2 regions of the Streptomyces sp. PsTaAH-124 genome follow, and region 1 is predicted to be linked to the other one. Evidence: riboswitches for the same ligand, from Rfam matches in the RefSeq annotation. Region 1 holds a riboswitch; the other holds the start of a gene.
What was found. Region 1 has a riboswitch for fluoride ahead of B086_RS0112760 (inorganic diphosphatase). Riboswitches for the same ligand answer to the same signal wherever they lie in the genome.

Region 1 (6,935 bases):
CGCGGTGGTGGCGGGCGCGGCCGAGCGGCCGTCCGCCGATCGCGACGACCTGGATGACGAAGTGGCCGGGGAAGAGCGGGGTGCAGGCCAGGCGGCCGGTGCGGGCGAGCCGGCCGAGGGCCTGCTCCTCGCGCAGGTGCCACTCGGCGTTGACGACGGTGACGCGGGCCGTGCGCAGGGCCGCCACCGCCGCCCGGTCGAGGTCTGTCATGGCGCGGTGCTCCTGTCGGGCGTCAGCCGCGGACCAGCCGCCGGTGGGTGACCGGGTGCGGGCGGGCGGCCTCCTCGCCCAGCCGCTGCCGCTTGTTGGCCTCGTAGTCGGCGAAGTTGCCCTCGAACCAGAACCAGTGGGCGCCGCCCTCCCAGGCGAGCACATGGGTGGCGACGCGGTCCAGGAACCACCGGTCGTGCGCGGTGATCACGGCGCAGCCGGGGAAGGCGAGCAGCGCGTGCTCCAGCGAGGCCAGGGTCTCCACGTCGAGGTCGTTGGTCGGCTCGTCCAGCAGCAGCAGGTTGCCGCCCTGCTTGAGGGTGAGCGCCAGGTTGAGCCGGTTGCGCTCGCCGCCGGACATCAGGCCGACGGGCTTCTGCTGGTCGGCGCCCTTGAAGCCGAAGGTGGCGACATAGGCGCGCGAGGGCAGTTCCACACCGCCGACGCGCAGGTGCTCCTGGCCGCCGGAGACCGCCTCCCACACGCTGGCGGCCGGGTCGAGCCCGGCGCGGTCCTGGTCGGCGTAGGAGATGCGGACCGTGTCGCCCAGGCGCAGGGTGCCGCTGTCGGGCCGCTCCTCGCCGACGACCATCCTGAAGAGCGTCGTCTTGCCGACGCCGTTGGGGCCGATCACGCCGACGAGGCCGCCGCGCGGCAGCGAGAAGGACAGGTCCTCCATCAGCAGCCGGTCGCCGTGGCCCTTGGTGAGGTGGTCGGCCTCCAGGACGAGGCTGCCCAGGCGCGGGCCCGGCGGGATCCGGATCTCCTCGAAGTCCGGTTCGCGGCGGCGCGCGGCCTCGCTCGCCAGTTCCTCGTAGCGCTGCACGCGTGCCTTGGAGGCGGCCTGCCGGCCCTTGGCGCCCGCGCGCACCCAGGCCAGTTCCTCGGCGAGCCGCTTCTGCCGCTTGGCGTCCTTGCGGCCCTCCACCTGGAGGCGGGCGGCCTTGGTCTCCAGGTAGGTGGAGTAGTTCCCCTCGTAGGGGTGGATGCGGCCGCGGTCGATCTCCAGGATCCAGCGGGCGACGTTGTCCAGGAAGTACCGGTCGTGGGTGACCGCGACGACCGTGCCCGGGTAGTCGGCCAGGTGCTGTTCCAGCCAGGCCACGGACTCGGCGTCCAGGTGGTTGGTCGGCTCGTCCAGGAGCAGCAGGTCCGGCTGGGACAGCAGCAGCCGGCACAGCGCGACCCGGCGGCGCTCACCGCCCGACAGTCCGCGGACCGGGGTGCCGGACGGCGGGCAGCGCAGGGCGTCCATGGCCTGCTCCAGCCGGGAGTCGAGGTCCCAGGCGCCCGCGTGGTCCAGGGCCTCCTGGAGCGCGCCGAGTTCGTCCAGGAGGTCCTGTGCCTCCGGTCCTTCGGCCCGGCCGAGGCGCGCGGTGACCTCCTCGTAGCGGCGCAGCATGTCCCGGACGCCCGCGACGCCCTCCTCGACGTTGTCCCGGACGGTGGCCGTGTCGTCGAGCCGGGGCTCCTGCTCCAGGATGCCGACGCGGGTGTCCGGGGCCGGGGCCGCCTGCCCGCGCGCGGGCTGTTCGAGTCCCGCCATGATCCGCAGGAGGGTGGACTTGCCCATGCCGTTGGGGCCGACCACACCGATCTTGGCGCCGGGCCGGAACGAGAGGGTGACGTCGTCCAGGACGACCTTGTCGCCGTGGGCCATCCGCACGTTGCGCATCGTGTACGCGTACATCCGCGATGCCTCCGTAACCGGGCCGCCGGGGAGGCGGCCGTCGTTCACAGAGGCCATCAGCACGGGGTGTGCGGTCAAGGGCGAGCCTCATCGCCGTCTCCGTCCATGGTGCCCACAGCGGGCGCCCGCGCGCCAGCCCGAGCCGCCCGCACCCGGTGGCGACGGACGTCAGGTGGACATGGCAGGCATATCCGGCGGCCGGGCCGGGGAGAATGAACGTGCCGGGGCGATGGGGCTCGCCCGTGACCGCACGGACCGCCGTGCTGATGGCCTCTGCGTGGACCGCCGTACCACGGGAGGAGCCTGCGATGGAGATCATGGTCATGGTGGCGGCGACGGTCGGATCGCCGTTCGCACCGCACGACGGATCGGACGGACACGATGTGGCCGCCGCGGGCTCGACCCGCGTGACCGGCTACCCGGTCGGCGCCGGCCGGATCGACGACACCCTCACCGAGGACGGCGAGCCGACCGCCGTCCTGCTGCTGATGGAGGAACCGGCGCTGCCGGGCCGGACCGTGCGGGCCCGGCCGGTCGCGCTGGTGCACGCGCTCAGGGACGGCCGTCCGTGCCCGGAGCTGGTGTGCGTACCGGCGCACGACGCCAACTTCGCGGCCCTCACCGGCGTACGGGCGCTGCGTGCCTGGCACGCGGACGAGGGCACCCTCGCCACCGTGCTGCACCGGCTCGACCCGGCGCACCACTGGCGGGTCGAGGAGTGCGAAGGCCCCCCGGCCGCCGAGGAGTTCGTGACGGAGGCCCGGCAGGCGTACGCCCGTCTCACAGGCTGTCTGGAATAGGGCCGCCCGGCGGGACCGGGACACCGATGGCGGCGGCGGCCTTGACCGGCGCCGCCCGGACCGGTTCACTCGGACTCGGCGATGGATCCCGCCTGGGCCGTTCTCCGGCCCGAACCGCCCTCCTCCGGGCTGATGGTTCCTGACCGACGTCAGGACGCATGCCCTCGGGAGGTACGCACGTGGACGTTTCGCCGCCGTCCGTGCACGTTCACGGACCCACTCCCCCGCGCCTCCCGGAGCGCCGCCCGCGTCCGGGGCACCTGCCGGGTGCGGCGCGTCCGTCCGGCCCCGGCCGGGACGGAGCGGTGCGATGATCTGCTTCGACTGTCAGGAACTCGACGTCACGACGGTCGCCGTCGCCGTCTGCCGTACGTGCGGCGCGGGCATCTGCCGCGGCCACGGGCGGCCCACTCCGCAGACGCTGCACGACCTGACCGGGGCCGGTCTGGCCACCAAGCCGCGTGCCGCGCGGCGGATGGTGTGCCGCACCTGCCTCGCCGCGGAGCGCAGCGGGTGACCGGTTCCCGGCACCTGCCCCGACCGCCCTTCAGCGCGGGTCCCTCCGAGGCGCACACCCGCGCGCCCCGGTCGCGAGAAGGGCACCGGTGAGGGGTGCGCCGTGTCCTGACCGGCGCACCCCTCACCCCATCCTCACTTCATCCTCGTGCGGTCCGTCCGTCAGCCGCGCTCGCGCAGATACGCGTCCAGTTCGGCGGCCCCGGCCAGCAGCGCGCGCCCGCGTTCGCTGAGCCGGTCCCGCCAGTCGCACAGGGTGGCCTCCAGCGGTTCGGGGCCGCCCGCCGCGCGGACCCGTTCGATCAACGGCGCGATCTGCTCCAGCGGATGGCCGCCGCGTCTGAGCTGGTGCACCAGCCGGGCGTCGCGCACGGCGGCCTCGTCGTACACCCGGTAGCCGGTGCGCGGATCGCGGCGCGGGCGGACCAGTCCGGCGCGCTCCCACTTGCGCAGGGTCGCGGGCCGGATGCCGAGCTGCCCGGCCAGCGGGCCGATGAAGCCGCCCGAGGTCCCGGCCCGCGGACCGGAGTCCCCGGCCCGCGGGACGGAGGCGGGCACCGGTCCGGACCGGGGCACCGGGCCGGGACCGGGCGCGGCAGGTGATGTGAGGCCCCGGAGGGCCTGTTCGACCGCCTGGAGGGTCCGCCGGTCCTCCAGGAGCTGGGCGTGGCTCTCGTCGATCAGGCGCAGTGCCTCCTCCACCGCGCCCTCCCCGACCGCCCGCATCACCGCGGCCGCCGTGCGGTGGCCGTGGCCGGGCACCAGGGCGAGGAAGGTGCGCAGGGCGCGCGCGTGCAGCGGGGTGTAGGTGCGGTAGCCGTGCTCGGTGCGGGCGGCGGCCGGGAGGATGCCGGCCGCCTCGTAGTTCCTGACCGCCTGAGTGGACAGCCCGTGCGCTCGGGCCAGGTCGACCGGCCTGAGCCGCAGGCTGCTTCGCGGGCTGCTTTGAGGGTCGGACGCCATGATCCTGCCGTTTTCCGGGGCTTTTGAAGAGGGCGGTCGGGAAAAGTTTCCACCGAGGGTTCAACGATAGCGTTGAAGGCATGGCTACCGGTATCAGGAACACCGCCCATGCCGTGGACGCCGCCGCCGTGCTGCGGCTGCTCCCGTCCCGGCCCCGGATCCTCGCCCTGGGCGAGCCCACCCACGGCGAGGACGCGCTCCTCGCACCGCGCGACGCGCTGTTCCGGCAGCTCGTCGAGGAGGAGGGGTACCGCACCGTCGCGATCGAGAGCGACTGCCTGCGGGGCCTGGCCGTGGACGACTACGTCACCTGGGGCAGGGGCTCCCTGGACGAGGTGATGGAGCGCGGCTTCAGTCACGAGTGGTTCAACGTGTCGGCGCCCAACCGCGAACTGGTGCGCTGGATGCGGGAGTTCAACGAGGGGCGACCGCTGTCCGAGCGGGTGCGCTTCGCCGGGATCGACGGCCCGCTGGAGATGACCGGCGCCGAGAGCCCCCGGCACGCCCTGACCGCGCTGCACGCCTTTCTCGCCGCCCGGGTGGACGCCGGTCTGCTTCCGTGCGCCGCGCCGGAGCTGGACCGGCTGCTCGGCGCCGACGGCCGCTGGAGCGAACCGGCCGCGATGCGGGACCCGGCCCGGTCGGTGGGGCGCTCGGCCGAGGCCGCGCGGCTCCGGCTGATCGCCGACGACCTGGTGACGCTGCTCGACACCCAGACACCGCTGCTCATGGAGGCGGCCGCGCCACCGGAGCTGGAACGGGCGCGCCTGTACGGGCGTACCGCCACCGGGCTGCTGCGCTACCACTCCCGGACGGCCGACACCTCACCGGACCGGATGACCTGGCTGGTGGCCCTGCGGGACCGGATGATGGCGGCCAACCTGCTGGCCCTCGCCGAACGCGGCCCGGTGCTGGTCCACGCCCACAACGGCCACCTCCAGCGGGAGCTGAGCACCATACACATGGACGGCCGGCCGGTGCGGTGGTGGAGCGCGGGCGCGCTGGTGGGCGCCCGCCTGGGCGAGCGGTACGCGTTCCTGGCCACCGCCCTCGGCACGCTCCGCCACCGGGGTGTGGACGTCCCGCCGCCGGACACCCTCGAAGGGATCCTGTACGCCCTCCCGGGAGCCGACGGGCCCCGTGTCGTCGACGCGCGCGGCCTGGCGGACGCCCTCGCGGGCGGCACCCCGCCCGTCCCCCGGCAGTCGCCGTACCACGGCTACGCCCCGCTCGACCCGGCGCACCTGGCCCGGACCGACGGGATCGTGTTCGTGAAGGACGTCCCGGAGGCCGGACGGGCGCACACCTGACAGCAGGGCGCGGAGGAGGCCGCGCGGGCGCGGCGGGTGGTTCGGTCCTCGGCAGTCCTCGGCAGTCCTCGTTCAGTCCTCGGCCAGCAGGTCGAGGCCGCGGGCGGCCTTCAGGCCCAGTTCGGGCGCCGGCCACCTGCGGGCGCGGGCGGACCGGGACACGTCGCGCCACCACGGGAGCGCGGGCAGCTCACCGGCCGGTTCGAAGGGGCGGCCCGGGACGGGCAGGGCCAGAGCCTGGCCGACCGCGTCCGCCGCGGCCAGCGCCCACTCCGCCGGTTCCGACCAGGGGTGCAGGGCGAGGTTGAACGTCCCCCAGTGGATGGGCAGCATGACGCCCTCGGCCCGGCCCTGTTGCAGGTCGAGGTGGCTCTGCACGCCCTGGGTGGGGTTCATGTGGATGTCCGGCCAGGCGCCCGGCAGCGGCCCGGCGTCCGGCTGGTCCTCGGGCCAGAAGTCGGAGTACGCGCCGAGCTGGATCATCGTGGCGTCGAAGGGGCCGTGGTCGGCGCCGATGTCCCGGAAACCGTCGAAGTAGCCGGTGTCGCCGCTGTGGTAGACGCGGTGCTCGTCACCGGCGACGACCCAGGAGGCCCACAGGGTGTGCTGGGTGTTGCGCAGGCCGCGGCCGCAGAAGTGCCGGGCGGGGGTGGCGGTCAGGGTCAGTCCGCCGACCTTGGTGGCCTCGTGCCAGTCCAGTTCGCGCAGCCGGTCGGCGGAGACACCCCAGTGTTCGAGGTGGGCGCCGACGCCGAGCGGCACCGCGAAGAGGGTGTCCGTGGCGGCCAGTGCCTTGATGGTGGGCAGGTCCAGGTGGTCGTAGTGGTCGTGGGAGATGACCACCACGTCGACCGGGCCGAGCGCGGCCAGCGGCAGGGGCACCGGGTGCAGCCTGCGGGGGCCCGCGAAGGGGAACGGCGAGCAGCGCTCGCCCCACACCGGGTCGAAGAGCACCCGGTGCCCGTCGATCTCCACGAGCACACTGGAGTGCCCCAGCCAGGTCAGGCGCAGACCGCTGGCCGCGGGACGGGCCAGGTCGGCGAAGGTGGTGGCGTGCACCGGGATATTGCCCCGGGGCGAGCGCCGGACCCGCTCGTCCTTGTCGAAGTAGTGCTTGGCGAAGTCGAGCATCGAGCCCGAGGGCCGGATGCTCGCCGGGCCTCCCGGGTTCTGGAAGACGCCGTCCTTGAAGTGCGGGGAGCGGCGGATCCGCGCCATGCGCGCACCGCCGGGGTCCACGCCGAAGGCCTCGGGCCGCAGGGCGCTCAGCCCGGGAATCGAGGGACGGAAGCCGGCCACGTTACCTCCAGGTGGGGTCGCTCAGGTGGTCCATTATGAGGGGGCCGCCGCGCCGTTCCCGGGCCGCCCCGCGCCGTCCCCGGCGGGTGCCTGGCACAGATCTTGTCTGAGAGGCAAGACCCATTAGGGTGACTCGCGTGGCGAGA
Region 2 (6,935 bases), on a different contig from region 1:
AGGCGCTGCTGCTGGCCACCGGCCGGCTCGACGGCGCGGGCCGGAAGCCGCCGGACCGAAAGCCGCCGGTCGGCGAGACGGCGGACGGCGGGACGGCGGAGGGAGGCCGGGGTGAGTGAGCTGATCGCGGCCGGTCTGCTGCTGTTCGCCGCGGCCGCCCTCGTCGACGTCCTGCCGGGGCGGCGGGCACCGTACGCCGTGCCGTATCTGCTGGGCGCGGCGGGCAGCGGCTGCCTGGCCGCGGTGGGCGCCGTCGCTCTGGGCCGCCCGGGGCACGCCCCGCGCCTGGACCTCGGCGACACCCTCGGGTTCGGCGCGGCCGCCCTGCGCGTCGACGCCCTTTCGGGCCTGTTCTGGCTGCTGACCTTCGCCGTCGCCGTCGCCGCCGGTCTCACCGCGGCGGGCTGGGCGTCCGCGCGGCGGCCCGGCCGGGGGCCGGCCGCGTACCACGCCCTGGTGCTCGCCTCCGTGGCCGTGGTGGAGAGCGCGGACAACGTCTTCCTGTTCGTCATGGCCTGGGAGGGCATCACCCTCGGCTTCTATCTGCTGACCGCCGCCGGGCACCGCCGCATCGGTCCGGCCGTGGCGACGTTCGGCTTCGGCAAGGTGTCCGGTGCCGCGCTGCTGCTCGGTCTGCTGACCGGCACCGCCCGCACCGGAGACTTCTCCCTGGCCGGGCTCGCCGAACTGCCCGCGGGCGCCGCGCGTTCGGCCACCTGGGCGCTGCTCGTGCTGGCCTTCGCCGTGAAGACCGGGCTGGCTCCCGTGCAGGTGTGGCTGCCGCGCGGTTACGCCGCCACGCCCGCGGGACTGCGTCCGGTGCTGGCCGGTGTCGCCGTCAACGCGGGCTTCTACGGGCTGTGGCGCACCTTCGCGCTGCTGGGTCCGCCGCCCGCCTGGCTCGCCGTCACCCTGCTCCTGCTGGCCGCGCTGACCGCGTTCCTCGGCATCGCCCACGCGGCCGTGCAGGCCCGGCTGGAGCGGGTCATCGCCTGCTCCAGCATCGAGAACGCGGGCCTGATCTGCACCGGGTACGCCGTCGCGCTCGTCGGCGCGCTCACGGGCAGCGAGCGGCTCACCGCCGCCGGGCTGATCGCCGCCACGCTCCAGACGATCGCGCACGCGGTCGCCAAGACACTGCTCTTCGCCGGGGCCGCGGCCCTCGAAGCGGACGCCGGGACCGGCGACCTCGAACGGCTGCGCGGCACCGCGCGCCGGCTGCCGTGGGCGGCCGGCGGGCTCGCCGCCGGTGCCGTCACCCTCGCCGGGCTGCCGCCCACCGCGGGCTTCGTCTCGGAGTGGTTCCTGCTGGAGAGCCTGATGCAGCAGTTCCGGTACTCCGCCTTCCCCTACGGGCTCGCCCTCGCGGTGGCGGGCGCCCTGATCGCGCTGACCGCGGGTTTCGCCTCGGTCACCTTCGTCCGGATCGTCGGCATGGTCGTCCTCGGCCCCCGGGACGACCGTCCGGCCCGCCGCGCCCCGTGCCGGGCGGACCTGGGGGCCGCGGGGCGCGCGGGCGTCCTGCTGCTGGCCCTGGGCGGCCTGGCCGCCGCCCTGACCCCGCTTCAGCTGCGGGTGCTCGGCGCGGGTCTGGCACCGCTGGTGCCGCGGGAGGTCAGCGCGGGCGCGCTGGTGTCGCCCTGGGTCGTGCAGCCCGTCTTCGCCGGGTTCTCCAGCCTCTCCCCGAGCTGGCTGTGGGTGGTGATGCCGGTGCTGTGCGCGGGCGTCCTGGTGCTGCTGGTGGCGGCCTCGCGCGGCGGGGCCCTGCGGGTGCGGCGGGTCCCGGCGTGGCGTTCGGCGAGCGGCGGTGTGCACGGCGACGACCGGTACACCCCCTTCGGGTACGCCAACCCGACCCGGCGTGTCCTGGGCGCCGTGCTGCGCACCCGGACCCGCGCCGTCCCCGCCGGGGCCGCACCGCCGGGCAGCGGGGAACCACCGGAACCGGGACCGGCGCGACCGGAACCGGGACCGGAGGGTGCCGGGCCGGTGCGCACGGCGGCGACCGGAGGCACCCTCGACTACGCGTCCGACGTGGTGGAGGTCGTCGAGGTGTATCTGTACCAGCCGTTCTACCGTCCGCTGCGCGCGCTGGTGGCCGCGGCCAAACGCCTCCAGTGCGGCCGCCTGGACGCCTATCTGACCTACATGCTGATCGCCCTGGTCGGCGCCCTGGCGCTTGTGGCGGCCCTGTCATGAGCGGCCCGGCGGCGGCCGTGCCCGCGAGCCGTCCTGGTGAAGGAGGAGGCCGATGACCGCGTCACCGTTCCACAGGATCCTCGTCGGCTGGGACGCCTCGCCCGCCGCCCGCGCGGCGCTGGCGGCCGCGGTCGCCCTGGCCGGTGATCGGGGCGGCGTCCTGGTGCGCGCCGTGCTCGTACCGTCCGAGCACACCGAGACCGGCGGTGAGCGCACCCGCGACCTCGGCGCCCAGCGCGCCTGGGCGCAGGAGCGCTTCGACCGGGCGTGGCAGGCGCTGCCGCCCTTCGCCGGGCAGCTCCGCCTGGACTGGGGCACCGGCACGGACATCGCCGCCGACCTCCTCGCGAGCGCCGCCGAGCACGGATGCGACCTGATCGTCCTGGGCCGCCACGGCGCGGACAGCCATCTGCGGGCCCGGCCGCTGGGCGACGTGGTGCGGCGGGTGACCGAGCGGGCCGCCCTGCCCGTGCTCGTGGTCCCCGCCGCGGCGACCCCCGAGGACACCGGGTGAGAACGCCCCCGCACCAGGAACCCACGAGCAGTACGTCAACCGAACGGAGCAACCGCGCATGAGCAGGCACACCCGCCCCGGACTGAAGGTCACCGTCCTCGTGGGCGAGAACGACACCGTGCACCACAAGCCCCTGGCCACCGAGATCGTGCACCGCGCGCACAAGGCGGGCATCGCCGGGGCCAGCGTCTTCCGCGGTGTCGAGGGCTATGGCGCCCACTCCCGCATCCACACCCAACGCATCCTGTCCCTGAGCGAGGACCTGCCCATGGCGGTCGTCTTCGCCGACTCCCCGGAGAAGGTACGGGCGTTCTTGCCGGAGCTCGACGGGATCGTCTCCGAAGGGGCGGCCATCCTGGAGGAATGCGAACTGGTCCGCTTCACCCCGGACGACCGTCCCGGCGCGTAGGCACACCGACAGGACACGCAGGCACTTCGACAAGGACACCGCTCATGCCGATCCGCCGGCTGGTCCTCGATGTGGACATGGCCATCAGCGAGCCGAGCCTCACCCATCTGGCGCAGAAGATCGAGAACGTGCCGGGCGTCCAGGCCGTCAACATCTCCGTGACCGAGATCGACGTCGAGACCATCGGGACCGACGTCACCATCGAGGGCGACGACCTGGACCTGCCGGCCATCCAGCGGGCCATCGAGCACGCCGGTGCCGTCGTGCACAGCACCGACGAGGTGGTCGCGGGCGCCTACACACTCGACCGGACCCCCCGCAAGAGATGACCGTCTCCGTCATGAGGGCCGCCGAGACCGTCCGGCTCCCCCTCGTCCTCGGGATCACCGACGGCCTGCTCAACGCCCTCACCCTCGCCTCCGCCTCCCTCACCGGGTCCGGCACCCCGGTCAGCTGGAGCCTGGCGGTGCGGGTCGGCTGTGCCGCGCTGGTCACCTCCGCCTTCACCGTCATGGTGGCCGACTACGCCGAACGCCGGGCCCATCTCGCGCACATCACCCGGCAGCTCAGCCTCGGCCACGGCCGGAAGATGGCCACCACGCACCTGGGGCGGCTCGCCCTGCTGCGGTCCTGGCGGGCCGCGCTCGTCGCCTGTGCGGCCAGCTTCGCCGGGGCCGCGCTGCCGCTCGCGCTGGGCGCGGTCCTGCCCGGCCCGCCGTGGATCGTCGTGGCCCTCGCCGTCCTCGCCCTGTCCGTCCTCGGCGCCGCACTCGCCCGCCTCCTGACCGCCCGCCCCGTCCTGTGGGCGCTGGCCATGGCGGCGGGCGGCGTCGCGACCACCTGGGTCGGCATCCGGCTGCGCATCGCGTGACCGGCCGGGCCGCGCGCGGGGTCCGCCGGGCCGCGCGGAGGACTTGCGGACGGACCGGGGACGTACGCCACAATGGGAGGGCGTCGCCATGGCGATGGGGCTCGCCACAACCGCAGGACCTCCTGCTGATGGCCTCTACCGGTAACACCCGCACATCATCTGCGAGGAGATCGGCATGAGGATGCCCGACGATGTCCTGCTGCGCTGCTCCGCCGTCGTCTTCCGGGGCGAGTCGGTGCTGCTCGTCCACCGCACCGCGCGGGGCGCGGACGACTGGGTGCTGCCCGGCGGCACCCCCCGCGCGGGCGAGAGCATGGTGGCCTGCGCCCGCCGCGAGACCCGCGAGGAGACCGGCCTCGCGGTGGAACCGGCCCGGGTCGCGTTCGTCCTGGAGGCCGTCGATCCGGACACCGGGCGGCGGACCGTGGACCTGGTGTTCACCGCGGGCCGCGCGCCCGGCCAGACGCCCGCCTCCCGGGAGGAGGGCATGACGGCCGAGTTCGTGGCGTTCCCCCGGCTGCGCGATCTCGACATGAAGCCGCCGCTGGCGGGCCATCTGCCGGGTCTCTTCCACCGGGGCGGGCGCCGGTACGCGCCCTACCTGGGCAACCTGTGGCGCCCGCAGAACGGCACGCGGGTCACCCGCGCCCTGTCGGCGCTGCCCCTGCTCCCCCCGTTCCGCTCCCGGTGACGCCCGGACGGGGCTGAGCGCGCCATGGCCGCGGAGCGGCGGGGCCGTCCGGCGCCGACGGGACGCGCGGACCCGTCCCGCGTACGGCCGCTGCCCGGCGGGGCCGGACTGCGGGTGGTGGCCAACCCGGCCGCGACCGGCGCGGAGCGCGCCCTCGCCGAGCTGCGGAGCCTGCTGCCCCGGGCCCGCCCGGTCACCGTCCGCTCCCCTGACGGCCTGCCCGCCGCCCTGGAGGCGGCCGCCCGGTCGGCGGCCGAGGCGGGCGGGGCGCTGGGGGTGGTCGGCGGTGACGGCTCGGCCAACGCAGCGGCCCGCGCCGCGCTGCGCCACGGCCTCCCGCTCGCCGTCTTCCCCGGCGGCGCGCTCGACCACTTCGCCGGCGCGGCCGGGCTGCGTTCCGTCTCCGTGGCGGCCGCCGCCGTGCAGGAGGGCCGGGGAGCGGCCGTCGATGTGGCCCTGATCGGCACGCCGGGCCCCCACCGGCCGCCCCGGGTGTTCCTGAACACCTTCGCCCTGGGTGCCTACGCCGATCTGGTCCGCTTGCGGGAACTGGTCCGCCGCCGCTGCGGACGGCGGGCCGCCACGGCGCTGGCGCTGCCCCTGGCCAGCGGCACCGCCCGGCCCTTCACGCTGCGCCTGGACGGCACGCCACGCCGCCTCTGGCTCCTCTTCGCGGGAAACGGCGTGTACCGGCAGCACTCCCTGCACGCCCTGCCGACGCGCGAGCGGCTGTCGGACGGCCTGCTCGACGTGCGGCTGCTCGACGCGGACGCCGGGCAGCGGCACGGCCGGCTGGTGGCCCTGCTGGCCGAGGCGGTCGACGCACCGCACGCGCTCGTCCTTCCCAAACAGCACGTCGTGCCCCGGCTGTGGCTGGCCGGGCTGCGCGGTCTGACCTACGCCTACGACGGCGAGACGGCCACCGCTCCCGACACGCTGACCCTGACGGCGGCGCCCGCCGCCCTGCTGCTGTACCGCCCGGTGCCCGCGGAGTGACCGTGGGGCCGGGCGGCGCGGGCCCGGAGCGGGGCTATGCCCCGGTCGCCTCGTGCACCCCGACACCGATCAGCACGGCGGCGGCGACGGCGGGCGACCAGGCGCCGACGACCCTGGCGGCCACCCCGGTCCCCAGTCTGTTGCCGAGCCAGATCATCGCGTAGCCCCAGAACGTGACGGCCGCGGCGACGCCCCACAGCGGGACCGCCGCCGAGACCGTGGCCCCGAAGCCGTTGGCGACATTGGTGAACGACAGGCCGACGCCGAGCAGCAGGCCCTGGCGCGGGCCGGGGGGTGCGGACACCGGCGGCGCGGTGCGGTGGGCGCGGCGGGGCCGTACGTACATCTGGTACAGGTAGAGGAGCGCCACCGACACGAGCACCCCGCACGCGACCAGGCCGGCGACGGCCGGTGGCACCCGGCGGGAGACGAGGTCTCCGCCGTACGCGCCCAGCAGGACACTGCCGAGGCCGACCGTGTTGACGAGCGCGTTGATCCGGTGCGGGAACCTGATCCCGGCGACGCCGTAGGCGAGGCCCACTCCCCAGTTGTCGAAGTTGGCCGCCAGGCCGATCAGATCGGCCGTGACCGCGGTGCGCAGCCAGTCCATGGGCGTCCCGTTCCGCGCTCGTCGAGGTGTGCCGCGCCCACCGGAGCCGTCGGCCGCTCGCCGAAGACGCGCGCGTACAGATCGGCGCCGTGGGCGGTGGGTTCGGGCGGGCCCTCGACCAGCCGGTGGGTGCGGCGGCCGTCGGGGGTGCGCTCGGCGCGCAGGAACACGGTGCGGGGGCCGTCCGGGCGGTGTGTGTACAGGCCGTGGGACAGCTCGTAGAGGTGGGTGACGCACACCGCCTTCACCCCCGCCTCGGTCAGGGCGCCAAGGATCTGCCGGTTGATCTCCGCGCCCTCCCGCTCGTCGGTGGCGGCGAACGACTCGTTGAACAGGACGAGGCCGCGCGCGGTGAGGCGGTCGGCGATGCCGCTCATCCGTGCCAGCTCCTCGTCCAGTTTGCCGCTGACCAGGTCCGGGTCCTCCTCCCGCCGGAAGTGGGTGAACACCTGGTCGCGCGGGTCGGCGGCGAAGGAGACGGCGGCGGCGAACATGCCGCTCTGCGCCATGAGATGGGCCAGTCCCACGGCGCGCAGGAAGGTGGACTTGCCGCCCTCGTTGGCCCCCGTGACCACCAGCAGCCGGGCCCCGTCCGCGGCCACGTCGCTGCCGACGACGGGGCCGGGGCCGCGCAGCGCGAGGCAC

Region 2: linked by a shared signal. The riboswitch ahead of B086_RS42095 (NUDIX hydrolase) and the one ahead of B086_RS0112760 (inorganic diphosphatase) in region 1 are both predicted to bind fluoride.

The regions. Positions count from the first base shown of each region.
Region 1 is NZ_KB892165.1:211,942-218,876, forward strand. It holds gene B086_RS39920 (hypothetical protein) at 1-211, opposite strand, end outside; gene ettA (energy-dependent translational throttle protein EttA) at 234-1,901, opposite strand; fluoride riboswitch at 1,942-2,005, opposite strand; fluoride riboswitch at 2,118-2,184, shown strand; gene B086_RS0112760 (inorganic diphosphatase) at 2,210-2,701, shown strand; fluoride riboswitch at 2,770-2,850, shown strand; gene B086_RS0112765 (DUF2180 family protein) at 3,012-3,218, shown strand; gene B086_RS0112770 (TioE family transcriptional regulator) at 3,380-4,180, opposite strand; gene B086_RS0112775 (erythromycin esterase family protein) at 4,261-5,490, shown strand; gene B086_RS0112780 (MBL fold metallo-hydrolase) at 5,563-6,789, opposite strand; gene B086_RS0112785 (TetR/AcrR family transcriptional regulator) at 6,927-6,935, shown strand, end outside.
Region 2 is NZ_KB892189.1:25,452-32,386, forward strand. It holds gene B086_RS0127365 (hypothetical protein) at 1-119, shown strand, start outside; gene B086_RS0127370 (proton-conducting transporter membrane subunit) at 112-2,199, shown strand; gene B086_RS0127375 (universal stress protein) at 2,252-2,713, shown strand; gene B086_RS0127380 (DUF190 domain-containing protein) at 2,772-3,122, shown strand; gene B086_RS0127385 (DUF211 domain-containing protein) at 3,167-3,451, shown strand; gene B086_RS0127390 (hypothetical protein) at 3,463-3,993, shown strand; fluoride riboswitch at 4,075-4,138, shown strand; gene B086_RS42095 (NUDIX hydrolase) at 4,169-4,684, shown strand; gene B086_RS40940 (diacylglycerol kinase family protein) at 4,709-5,680, shown strand; gene B086_RS0127405 (manganese efflux pump MntP family protein) at 5,715-6,290, opposite strand; gene B086_RS40945 (MutS-related protein) at 6,254-6,935, opposite strand, start outside.